Regions from separate parts of the Thiomonas sp. FB-Cd genome, predicted to be linked through region 1. Evidence: predicted binding sites of a transcription regulator. Region 1 holds the regulator's gene; each other region holds the start of a gene.
What was found. Region 1 encodes NrdR, which represses ribonucleotide reductase genes. Its sites were predicted from a motif close to CACNANATNTNGTG; they were not measured.
Positions count from the first base shown of each region.

Region 2: the regulator NrdR is predicted to act here: its motif matches at 847-860, upstream of CD04_RS0110035 (ribonucleoside-diphosphate reductase subunit alpha).
Region 3: the regulator NrdR is predicted to act here: its motif matches at 1,299-1,312, upstream of CD04_RS0112750 (ribonucleoside triphosphate reductase).
Region 4: the regulator NrdR is predicted to act here: its motif matches at 1,581-1,594, upstream of CD04_RS0102370 (ribonucleoside triphosphate reductase).

Region 1 covers NZ_JPOE01000002.1:1,939,358-1,942,446, forward strand. The annotation lists gene CD04_RS0109425 (IS110 family transposase) at 250-1,281, shown strand; gene nrdR (transcriptional regulator NrdR) at 1,591-2,088, shown strand; gene ribD (bifunctional diaminohydroxyphosphoribosylaminopyrimidine deaminase/5-amino-6-(5-phosphoribosylamino)uracil reductase RibD) at 2,111-3,089, shown strand, end outside.
Region 2 covers NZ_JPOE01000002.1:2,072,151-2,075,239, forward strand. The annotation lists gene CD04_RS0110025 (sigma-54 dependent transcriptional regulator) at 1-163, shown strand, start outside; gene ampD (1,6-anhydro-N-acetylmuramyl-L-alanine amidase AmpD) at 144-761, shown strand; gene CD04_RS0110035 (ribonucleoside-diphosphate reductase subunit alpha) at 1,139-3,089, shown strand, end outside.
Region 3 covers NZ_JPOE01000002.1:2,633,392-2,636,480, reverse strand. The annotation lists gene CD04_RS0112760 (glutamine amidotransferase) at 1-693, shown strand, start outside; gene CD04_RS0112755 (hypothetical protein) at 859-1,182, shown strand; gene CD04_RS0112750 (ribonucleoside triphosphate reductase) at 1,339-3,089, shown strand, end outside.
Region 4 covers NZ_JPOE01000002.1:485,294-488,382, forward strand. The annotation lists gene CD04_RS0102370 (ribonucleoside triphosphate reductase) at 1-1,558, opposite strand, end outside; gene CD04_RS23505 (transposase) at 2,139-2,510, opposite strand; gene CD04_RS0102385 (metalloregulator ArsR/SmtB family transcription factor) at 2,753-3,089, opposite strand, start outside.

The DNA of each region.
Region 1 (3,089 bases):
AGCCCGAACGCCGGGGTTTCTCGGAGATGTGATGGATGCCTCCCTCCCTGCGGGGACTGAGACAGGAGTATGGAGATGAACGCGAGGCCGTTCGGAGTCGACCTGGCCGCCAGGGTGGCGGGGTGGGTCCCCGAGTGGATACGGCATCGATGTGCCCAGGACGTGATAGACCACGGTCTTCACAAACACCCTCGGAGACCCGACATGAATCGTAAGACAGGCATGAGCGCAGGGCAAATCATCGGCACGATGGACGGCCTGCAGGTGGTGGGGCTGGACATCGCCAAGCTGGTGTTTCAGATGCACACGGTCGACATGTTCACGGGCGAGATTGCCAATGTGCAGATCAAGCGGGCCAAGGTGCTGGAGCACTTCGCCAACCGGGCGCGGTGCCTGGTCGGCATCGAGGCCTGCGGCGGGGCGCACCACTGGGCGCGCGAGCTGCGCGCGCTGGGCCATGAGGTGAGGCTGCTGCACGCCCGGGCGGTGCGGCCGTTCGTGTCGGGCAACAAGACCGATGCGACGGACGCGCGAGCGATCTGGCTGGCGGTGCAGCAGCCGGGCACCAAGTTCGTCGGAGTCAAGTCGCTGGCGCAGCAGGCCACGCTGACGCTGCATCGCCAGCGCGAGCTGCTGATGAAGATGCGCGTCATGCAGACCAACGCGCTGCGCGGATTGCTGTACGAGTTCGGCACCGTCTTCGCCAAGGGCAGCCGGGCCATGCTGGGCGAGGTCGAGGCGGCGCTGGAGGCACTCTCGACGGCGCTGCCGCAGATGGTGGCCGACAGTCTGCGCGAGCAGGTGCAAAGGATCAAGGCGCTGGGCGAGGACATCGCCGCCATCGACAAGCGTCTGGCATGGCAACTCCGCCAGGATCCGGACATGCGGCGCATTGCCGAGATCCCCGGCGTCGGGGTGCTCACCGCCACAGCGGCGATCGCCACCATGGGCGACGCCCGCGCTTTCGGCTCGGCGCGCCAGTTCTGCGCCTGGCTGGGCCTGGTGCCCGCACAGCGAGGCACGGGCGGCAAGATCCGCCTGCAGGGCATCTCCAAACGCGGCGACGCCTACGTGCGAACGCTGTTGATCCACGGCGCGCGATCCGTGCTCACGCACGCCAAGGAACCGGGGCCATGGTTGGAGCAGATCCGGCAGCGGCGCCCGGCCAACGTGGTCATCGTGGCCCAGGCGGCCAAGATGGCGCGGACGATCTGGGCCGTCACGGCCAGACAACAGGATTACCAGAGGGGCCACCGCAGCGTGCGGCCGCAAGCGGCCTGAACGAACGGTGACCATGGATCAACTCTTACTTGATGAAAGGAATGGACCGCCTTTGTAGGCGATGAGGCAGCAAGACGCAGCGTGATGTGAACCGGTCGGACCGGGGCAAGCCAAACCTGAATCCGTTGTCGGACTTCAACAGTCCGCTCTAGGAGATGAGGCGCTTGTCCGCGAATGACATCGGGGCCGGCGGCGCGTCTGGGCAACCAGACAACCCGCGATCGAGGCCGGATATAAGGCGGCAGCCGACTCTTCACAGCACAACGCCGATTGCTCTTGATCGCCGGGAGGCATCCATATAAGCAACGGATGAAATGCCCCTTTTGCCAGCACCCTGACACCCAGGTGGTGGAAACCCGCGAGGTTGAAGATGGCACGGCGCTGCGGCGCCGGCGGCGCTGCGCGGGTTGCGACAAGCGGTTCACGACCTACGAGCGGGCCGAAGTGAGCTTCCCGGCGGTCGTGAAAAAAGACGGCCGGCGCGTGGACTACTCGCGCGACAAGCTTGCCGCGTCATTGCAACTCGCGCTGCGCAAGCGCCCCGTGCGCGCCGAGGATGTCGACGCCGCCATCAGTCGCATCGAAGAGCGGCTGCTTCAGACCGGCGCGCGGGAACTGGACTCGGCACAGATCGGCGAATGGGTCATGGACGAACTCAAACGCCTGGACGACGTAGCGTATGTGCGATTCGCATCCGTCTACCGCAGTTTCAAGGATCCGGCGCAGTTCGTCCAGATCCTTGAAGAAATGGCGCGCAGCGGCAAGCCCCTTCGTGCCCCGCGTGCCCCCCGCCGCCGTAAACCCTGAGCTTCCGATGGCAACCACAACCATGTTTGATGCAACCGATGCGACCTACATGCGCCGGGCTCTGGCGCTTGCCCAAAGCGTGCTCTATCTCACCAGCCCCAACCCCCGGGTCGGCTGCGTGATCGTGCAGGACGACCGTGTCATCGGCGAAGGAGCCACTGAAGCCGCCGGGCAGCGGCATGCGGAAATCGTGGCGCTGGATGCCGCGCGCGCGCACGGCGCCGATCCGCGCGGCGCCACGGTTTACGTCACTCTGGAGCCGTGCGCGCACCATGGCCGCACCCCGCCTTGCGCCGATGCGCTGGTGCAGGCGGGCGTGGCCCGTGTCGTCGCCGCCGGGCGCGACCCGAACCCGCGTGTGGACGGCAGCGGCTTGGACCGGCTTCGCGCTGCGGGCATACGGGCTGAGAGCGGGCTTCTTGAAAACGCCGCCCGCGCGCTGAACCTGGGATTTTTCTCGCGCTTCGAGCGGGGCAGGCCGTGGGTGCGTCTGAAAGCGGCGGCCTCGCTGGATGGCGTCACGGCCCTGCCGAACGGGCGCAGCCAGTGGATCACGGGACTTGCCGCACGCGCCGACGCCCACCACTGGCGCGCGCACGCCTGCGCCGTACTCACCGGCATCGGCACCGTGCGCGAAGACGACCCACAGCTCACGGTGCGTCATGTGCAAACGCCGCGCCAGCCCGTGCGCGTCGTCGTCGACAGCCGGCTGGAACTGCCCCCGACCGCGCGCATGCTCCAAGTCGAGCCAGACAAGGTCTGGGTAGCGCACGCGCTGCCGCCGCAGGAAGCCGAGGCGCGCGCGCAGGTCCTGCGGGCGCAGGGGGTTGAAGTCATCGCGCTGCCCACCGATGCCGACAAACCCGGGAAAACCGACCTCGCGGCGCTCATGCACGAGCTTGCCGCGCGCGAAATCGGCGAGCTGCATGTGGAAGCCGGCGCGCGCTTGAACGCCTCCCTTCTGACTGCGGGGCTGGTGGACGAACTGCTGCTGTATCTGG
Region 2 (3,089 bases), 130 kb from region 1:
CACCTACCTCGATCGGATCGAGCGCGGCATCCTTCTCGAAGCGCTGCGCCGAACGCGTTTCAACCGCACGGCCGCCGGCCAGCTGCTCGGGTTGAATCTGCGCCAGATCCGCTACCGCATGGAGCGCCTGAACATACGCGACGATGGGCCCGACGCGTTCTGAACCCGCAGCACGCGCGCAGCCGCGTGCCCGGGCGCTGTTCGACCATGGCTGGTATCGCCACGCGCAGCACCGGCCGTCACCCCATTGCGATGCGCGGCCCTATGGCACGACACTGGATCTGGTGGTGCTGCACAACATCTCCTTGCCCGCAGGGCAGTTCGGCGGCGACTTCATCGATGCTCTGTTTCTCGGCACGCTCGATAGCCGCGCGCACCCCAGCTTCGCCGCGTTGGAGGGTCTGCGTGTATCGGCCCATTTTCTGGTGCGGCGCGATGGATCGCTTGTGCAATACGTCGGGTGCGAGCAGCGTGCCTGGCATGCCGGCGCTTCCTCGTTTCAAGGCCGCAGTCGGTGCAACGACTACAGCCTGGGCATTGAGCTTGAAGGCAGCGACACCATCCCGTTTGAGGCGGCGCAGTATGACACGCTCGCGGCCCTGGTCGCCGCATTGGTCGAGGCTTATCCCATCCGTTTCATCGTGGGTCACAGCGACGTCGCACCCGGGCGTAAGACCGATCCCGGCCCTTGCTTTGACTGGGCCGCGCTGCGCCGCGCAAGCGGCCTCGCTTCCACAGGTTTTCCCTTAGTCAAAACCTGATTTTTCCGGTTTTGCGGGGGGCGGCGATGTGGACAAGCTGTGAAAATGCTGTGCACTAGCTATGGGGTCTTGCTATCCTCCCCAACGCTAGATATAGTGCGAAACGAGTGCATCCCGCATGACGGCCGATCAGCTCTTCGGAGCTGAATCGGCAACGTTCTGCCCCGAGACGAGCCCGGCCCTGATCCACGAGACATACCTGTGCATCCGCCCGACAACCCAGCACGATCTTCGCCCCCCGATGCACGAGCCTCACATGCCCCTTCATCCCGCTGCCGCCTGTTCATGCGGCAGCGCCCCCGATGCCTGACCAAGATTCAAGGAGACCTTGCATGAACCTCGATTCCACGCCCACCGCCGCCGATGCACCCGCTGCGATGCCCATGCAAGCTCATGGCCCCGACGCTTCCCAACCGCAGGTCTATGGCGACTACAAGATCATCCGTCGCAACGGGGCTGTTGTGGGTTTCGAGCCGGCCAAGATCCACATTGCGCTGACCAAGGCCTTCCTCGCCGTGCAGGGCGGCCAAAGCGCAGTCTCCGCCAGCATGCGCGAGCAGGTGGAAGATCTGACGCAAGCCGTGGTGCGCGCCCTGATGCGCAGCCGCCCGGGCGGCGGCACGTTCCACATCGAAGACATTCAGGACCATGCAGAGCTTGCGCTCATGCGCGCCGGCCAGCATGAGGTGGCGCGTGCCTATGTGCTGTATCGGGAGAGACGCGCGCAGGAGCGCGCCAAGCAAAAGCAGGACGCCGCGACACCGGCGCCTCATGCTCTGCATGTCACCGACGAGGGCGTGCGCAAGCCGCTGGATGCGGTGGCACTGGAAGCTCTGGTGCGTTCGTGTTGCGCAGACCTCGGGGCCGATGTCAAGCCGGAGCCGATTCTCGGCGAGACCCAGCGCAATCTCTATGACGGCGTCCCGATGGCCGAGGTGTACAAGGCTGCCATCCTGGCTGCCCGGACCCTCATCGAGAGCGACCCCGGCTATGCCAAGGCCACTGCGCGTCTATTGCTGCACACCATTCGCAAGGACGTGCTCGGCGAGGAGGTTGTGCAGGAGCAAATGGCAACCCGCTACCCCCAGTACTTTCCCTATTTCATCAAGGAGGGCGTTGAACTCGAGCTCCTTGACGATCGATTGGCTCAATACGATCTGGCACGCCTGGGCGCCGCGCTCAAGCCGGAGCGCGATTTGCAGTTCGATTACCTTGGCCTGCAGACCTTGTATGACCGTTACTTCCTGGCCAATCGCGCCGACACCCGTCACAACAAGGATGGCCGGCGCATCGAGTTGCCACAGGCGTTTTTCATGCGTGTGGCCATGGGCCTGGCTCTCAACGAGATCGACCGCGAAACCCGAGCCATCGAGTTTTACGAGATCCTGTCGAGCTTCGACTTCATGTCCAGCACGCCCACGCTGTTCAACGCGGGAACACGCCGCTCACAACTGTCGAGCTGCTACCTCACCACGGTTGCCGATGACCTCGACGGGATTTACGAGGCGATCAAGGAAAACGCGCTGCTTTCGAAGTTCGCAGGCGGCTTGGGCAACGACTGGACCCAGGTGCGGGCTCTGGGCAGCCACATCAAAGGCACCAACGGCAAGAGCCAGGGTGTGGTGCCATTCCTGAAAGTCGTGAATGACACTGCAGTCGCCGTGAATCAAGGTGGCAAGCGCAAGGGAGCCGTCTGCGCCTACCTGGAGACTTGGCACCTCGACATCGAAGAGTTCCTGGAACTGCGCAAGAACACCGGCGACGACCGCCGCCGCACCCATGACATGAACACGGCCAACTGGGTGCCCGACCTGTTCATGAAGCGCGTGATGGAAGGCGGCAACTGGACTCTGTTTTCACCATCTGATGTGCCCGATCTTCACGACAAATTCGGCAAGGCATTCGAAGATGCCTATCTGCGCTACGAAGAAAGGGCGGCCCACGGCGAGATCAAGCTGCACAAGACCGTTCCCGCTGCGCAACTCTGGCGCAAGATGCTGACCATGCTGTTCGAAACCGGCCATCCCTGGATTACCTTCAAGGATGCTTGCAACGTGCGTAGCCCGCAGCAACACGTGGGCGTGGTGCACTCAAGCAATCTCTGCACGGAAATCACCCTCAATACCAGCGCCACGGAAATTGCCGTGTGCAATCTCGGTTCGGTCAACCTCGTCGCGCATCTCAAACAGCAGGGGGACGGTGCCTATGTGTTGGACCACGACAAACTCAAGCGCACTGTGTCGGTGGCCATGCGCATGCTGGACAACGTCATCGACATCAATTACTACGCCGTCGCCAAGGCGCGTAACTCCAACCTCAAGCACCGCC
Region 3 (3,089 bases), 690 kb from region 1:
GTCGCGTTTGAGGATTGTGGCTCGCTAGCAGCGGCATTGCGCGCGCGTGGCATTGCGCTCAAGCATGTTGACGCTTGCACTACTGACCTGTACCGTCTGGATCCCTTCGAGCCTGAAGTCCTTGTCGTGCTTGGAGGCCCAATCGGCGTCGCCGACCGGGCCGTGTACCCCTTCATTGATGCCGAGATCAAGCTCTTGCATGCCCGCTTGCAACGCTGCCTTCCCACTATCGGGATTTGTCTCGGTGCACAGTTGATGGCAGCGGCACTGGGGGCGCGGGTCTACGTTGGCGAGCACGGCAAGGAAGTCGGATGGGGTCCCATCGAACCCGGCGCGGGCGCCGCACGCCACCCTGCCATGGCTAGCTTATTTGCCCCCGAGGTACGAGTCCTACACTGGCATGGTGATACGTTCGAACTTCCGCCTGACGCTGATCACCTGGCGCACTCACGTTTATATGCCAACCAAGCGTTCGCCGTCGGGAATTACGCTCTCGGACTGCAGTTTCACGCCGAGATCAGGGCGCGCAATCTGCCACGTTGGTATGTCGGGCATGCCGCTGAGTTAGCCGCCGCCAGCGTAGACGTTGCCGCGTTGAGAGGTGATGGCGTTGAATTTGCGCCCGTTCTGGAGAGGAGCGCCTTCGAGGTGTGGAACGCGTGGCTCGAGCGGGCTATTCGCCGCGCGTCGTAAAGAATCATCTAATTTGTGGGCCTGGCCGTAAGCGCAAGATTTGGCCTGCGCCAAAAGGCTCGCGCCGCCGGCCGACGGATGGCCATCAAGATGGGAGCTACTAGACCGAGTCGACCGTATGCCACTCGGGGCCTACAAGAGCCGTGACCTGTCGCTGAGTGCCCGTTGTTGGATCGCCCCGGCCTCAGTCGACCTGACGCGAAGAAGTTTTTCTGTCATTTATTCGAACGTGCGGCCAAGAGCGCGCAGATAGAAGAGTTCGACAAAGCTTGTCATGATTGGCAGCGCCTGCGGGTCGGCGATGCCTTCGCGAGGAATCGGATGGCCGCATCACGCGTGGTCATCGGGCGTCGACAATTTGCCTTTGAGCTTCATGACGAGCAGCGCGGCAGTGCGCCGCCGATCCTAAACGTCACCCTCGAGATCCAGCTACGCAGATCGCGGCGTGGTCTTGGGCATTCAGGCGACTTGGCGACCGAGGGTAGATGAATCTGCAAGGCCCATCAGCAAAGCGTGGGGGGCAGCCCGCGGCTGCCCCTATGCCTTCAAGGTGATGCACTTGACCCATGTCATAAACACATCTAGTGTTTTCCAAAAGATAGAAACACTAGATATAGTGTTCGCTCAAGAAGGGAGGCATAAGGGATGGACTTTGTAAAAAGCGGGACATCACAGGCTCGGCCGCTCGTGGTGATCAAGCGGGACGGCAGGCAAGAAGGCTTCGATGCAGAGCGAATTTATCGTGCAATCCAGAGCGCAGGAGCCGCCGCTCATGAGTTCGATGAGCAAGCCGCGCGTGTGCATTGCGACGCCGTGGTTGAAGTTCTGGCGCATCGATTCCACGATCGCGCTCCGAATGTAGAGCAAATTCAAGATGTCGTGGAGCAGACACTAATTGCCGCGGATCATGTGAAAACCGCGCGTGCCTACATCGCCTATCGTGAACAGCACGCCAGGCTTCGGCAGGATCACCGGACTTTGGTTGATGTGGAAAGCTCAGTGAGCGAGTATCTCAAGCGTACGGATTGGCGTGTGAATGCAAATGCCAATCAAGGCTATTCCCTGGGTGGGCTCATTCTGAACGTTGCGGGGAAAGTCACGGCCAATTATTGGCTGTCTCATGTCTATCCGGTGGAAATTGGCGAAGCACACCGCGCCGCAGATCTTCATATTCATGATCTCGACATGCTGTCGGGATACTGCGCCGGCTGGTCGCTGCGGACCTTGCTCAATGAGGGGCTCAATGGCGTTCCCGGCAAGGTCGAGTCTGGCCCACCCCGGCATATGAGTTCCGCAGTCGGACAGATTGTCAATTTTCTCGGGACTCTGCAAAACGAATGGGCAGGAGCACAAGCGTTTTCGTCATTCGACACATACATGGCGCCTTTCGTGCGCAAGGATCGGATGTCTTACCAGGCCGTGCGTCAGTGCATGCAGGAGTTGATCTACAACTTGAACGTTCCATCGCGTTGGGGGACGCAGACTCCGTTCACAAATCTTACCTTCGACTGGACCTGTCCTGAGGATTTGCGTGAGCAAACGCCAAGTATCGGGGACGAAGACCAGCCCTTTGTATACGGGGAGTTACAGGCAGAGATGGATCTGATTAACCGCGCCTACATCGATGTCATGACTGCCGGGGATGCGAAGGGCAGGGTTTTCACCTTTCCGATCCCAACCTACAACATGACCAAAGATTTTCCGTGGGACTCGGAGAACGCCCAGCGCTTGTTCAATATGACGGCCAAGTACGGGCTCCCCTATTTTCAGAATTTCATCAACTCCGACCTCACTCCCAATATGGTGCGCTCCATGTGTTGCCGCTTGCAGCTCGATCTGCGTGAGCTTCTCAAGCGCGGCAATGGGTTGTTCGGTTCGGCCGAACAGACTGGCTCGGTCGGCGTCGTCACGATCAACTGCGCGCGCCTAGGCCATCTCCATCGCGGAGACGAAGTAGGCTTATTCCGCCGCCTAGACACGTTGCTTAACTTGGGCAGGCAGAGCTTGGAGATCAAGCGCAAAGCCATCCAGCGGTTGATGGACCAAGGACTGTTTCCTTATACCAAACGCTATCTCGGTACCCTGCGCAATCATTTTTCGACATTGGGAGTCAACGGCGTCAACGAAATGATTCGTAACTTTACGGCTGATGAGCACAATATCGCGACGTCATGGGGCCATAGTTTTGCCAGGCGTTTACTTGATCACGTTCGCGGCCGCATCGTTGCTTTTCAGGAACAAACAGGGCATCTTTACAACCTCGAGGCCACTCCCGCCGAAGGTACGACCTACCGTTTCGCCAAGGAAGACCGCAAGCGCTACCGGGGCATCCTGCAGGCGGGCACGCCAGCTCAGCCTTATTACACGAATTCGACGCAATTGCCAGTCGGCTTCAC
Region 4 (3,089 bases), 1.5 Mb from region 1:
CCAGCAACCGGATGGCGAATGCTTGCCCCCAGGACGTGGTGATGTCATGCTCGTTCGCAGTGAAATTGCGGATGAGTTCATTGATGCCGTTGACGCCGAGCGTGGAAAAATGGTTACGCAACGTGCCGAGATACCTTTTGGTGTAGGGAAACAGGCCTTCATCCATAAGGCGCTGGATGACCTTGCGTTTGATCTCCAGGCTTTGCCTTCCCATATCCAGCAAGGTGTCGAGCCGGCGCAGAAGCCCCTGTTCATCGCCGCTGTGTAGATGTCCCAAACGCGCACAATTGATTGTGACTACCCCGACCGATCCGGTCTGTTCGGCTGAGCCGAACAGACCGTTTCCGCGCTTGAGAAGCTCGCGCAGGTCAAGTTGCAGGCGGCAACACATGGAGCGCACCATGTTGGGCGCGAGATCAGAGTTGATGAAGTTCTGAAAATAGGGAAGCCCGTATTTGGCGGTCATGTCGAAAAGCCGCAGCGCATTCTCTGATTCCCATGGAAAATCCTTGGTGATGTTGTACGTGGGAATCGGAAAGGTGAACACGCGACCTTTGGCGTCGCCGGCGGTCATCACGTCGATGTAAGCCCGGTTGATGAGGTCCATCTCGGCCTGAAGGTCCCCGTAGACGAAGGGCATGTCCTGGTCGCCGATCCGGGGTGTCTGCCCGCGAAGATCCTCCGGGCAAGTCCAGTCGAACGTCAAGTTGGTGAAGGGCGTCTGGGTACCCCAGCGCGAGGGCACGTTGAGGTTGTAGATCAACTCCTGCACACACTGGCGGACGGCCGGATAGTCCATCCCATCCTTGCGCACAAAAGGCGCCATATATGTGTCGAACGAGGAGAACGCTTGCGCTCCAGCCCATTCGTTCTGCAAAGTCCCCAGGAAATTGACGATCTGACCGACAGCGGAACTCATGTGTCGAGGTGGTCCCGCCTCCACCTTCCCCGGTACACCATTGAGTCCCTCAGTAAGCAGGGTACGCAGGGACCAGCCCGCGCAATAGCCAGCCAACATGTCCAAGTCATGAATATGGATGTCGGCGTTGCGATGGGCCTCGCCAATCTCAGCGGGATAGACGTGGGAAAGCCAGTAATTTGCAGTGACTTTTCCCGCAACGTTGAGGATAAGGCCCCCGAGGGAGTAGCCTTGATTGGCATTGGCGTTGACGCGCCAATCGCTACGCGTCAGATACTCATTCACCGAGCTTTGCACATCCACCCAGGACCTTTGGTCTTGGCGCATCTTGGCATGCTGCTCACGATAGACGATATAGGCGCGTGCCGTTTTGAAGTGGTCCGCGGCGATCAGCGTGTGCTCGACAACATCCTGGATTTGCTCGACGCTTGACGCGCGGTTTCCGAAGCGATGAATGAGGACTTTGACCGCGGCATCGCAGAGGACTTGTGCTTGCTCTGAGCCAAACTCCCCGGTTGCCTCACCAGCGCGCCGCAGGGCCGATCGAATCTTGCCTGCGTCGAATGCGACTCGAACATCATTGCGCTTAATTACCTCACGTGGAAGCGTCAGACTATGGTCGGTGCTTGTGCTATTCATGGGGGTCTCCGTGCTTTGATGGCACTATATCTAGTGTCTGAAGCCTAAGTGATCTACTAGATGCAGTTATGCCTTAGGTCAAACAAGCTGAAGATTTTGAGCCTTTCCCGGAAATGCCGATGGGGGAGAATCGGCGCCTGCAGGTCCCATTCGCCTGCGCTGCGGGGGGGCTACGCGAACATCGCCGACCTTGGCGGCGCGCTCGATGCGTCAGGGGAAACGGCCTTGAAGCCCAAAGTTCAGTTTGCCGGCCGTGACGTCCCGCATGCCAATCAAGGCTCGTCGTGGAGCCGCATGCCTGGTGTGGAATGGGCCCGATGCACTAAAAGATTAGGCGACCCCGTTGTCGGATACCGGTTGGGTAGCGCACGGCGGCCGATTCGTGCGTCGCGAGCCGCGGGGCGGTGCAATCGCGGAGAATTGGCACAGTCGGGTTGTTCTGTGAAGCAGCAATCCATCGAAGCGTCCGAGTATGAGCTTACACGCGCCTCGCACGTCGTGGAAATTTCGTCCCATCCCGCGCAAGCGGTTGCCGCTGGCCAAGGACCGCGCTGTGTAGGCCATATGAACTCTTCCGCCGCTAAACGCATCGCGTTGTAGCGTGGGCTTCGCGGGTCAAGGATCTGGACTTGCCACGTTGCCGTGGCAGAGGTTTAGGTCTCGCCGACACGCCCGTCCCAGGCGTGTCCCGAAAAGAGATTTGCTGCACTGCATGCGCGTCGATGAGAACCACCAACGCGCTGTTCTGGTCGCGCGGCATGATGTTCCCGCAGTGCGGGCGGACATGCATGCGCTCGGCAAGCGTCTTGGGAGCGAGTTCCCAACAGGCCGAGCAGCGCTGCGACGGTTTGAGCTGGCGCGTATCGCTCAGGTGCAGTCGCGTCCAAGCCTCCAGCCGCGCCATCTGCGCGGCATTGGGGTACAGCTTGAGTGTGGTTTTGCAACGTTGCATGCTGTCGTGTTGTGCAGCTAAACACGGAACAACAAGCGAAAACCGCCCGCTTGCCCCCTCCTGCCCGGACGGCTTCGCCTAAGTGACGCTGCGCGTCAGCCCGGGCGAGGAAGGGGAATGCACGGGCATGTGTTCAATCGACACCGTGCGTCAAAAAAAGCTGGTGCAAGGCAGCAAAGCGAGCTGAAAAATCCCACCGAACGCATGTAATGCCAAGGCACGCCAGGAAACATTGCTCGCTCTCAGGATGCAGCGGGGCTTTGCGAAAAACTTGTCGATCGATTTACCAATTCCAAACGATCCGGTGTATCCAAGTCGATCGCGATTCTCATGCAAACCGTGCGACAGACCTGAAGAACCTCCTCGCTTTGAACGCGGTAGACAATCTCGTTGCCCATGCGGTGCTTCGCCACGAGTCCGGCAAGGTACAGCATCTTGAGGTGCTGTGAGACGTTTGGCTGTGTGGACGCAACTGCCTTAACAATCGCGCCCACGCTTTTGCCTTGATTGCAGATGGTGCTCAAGATGCGGAGTCGAATCGGCGTGGCCAGCGCGCTGAAAAACTCGGCGGCCAAGACG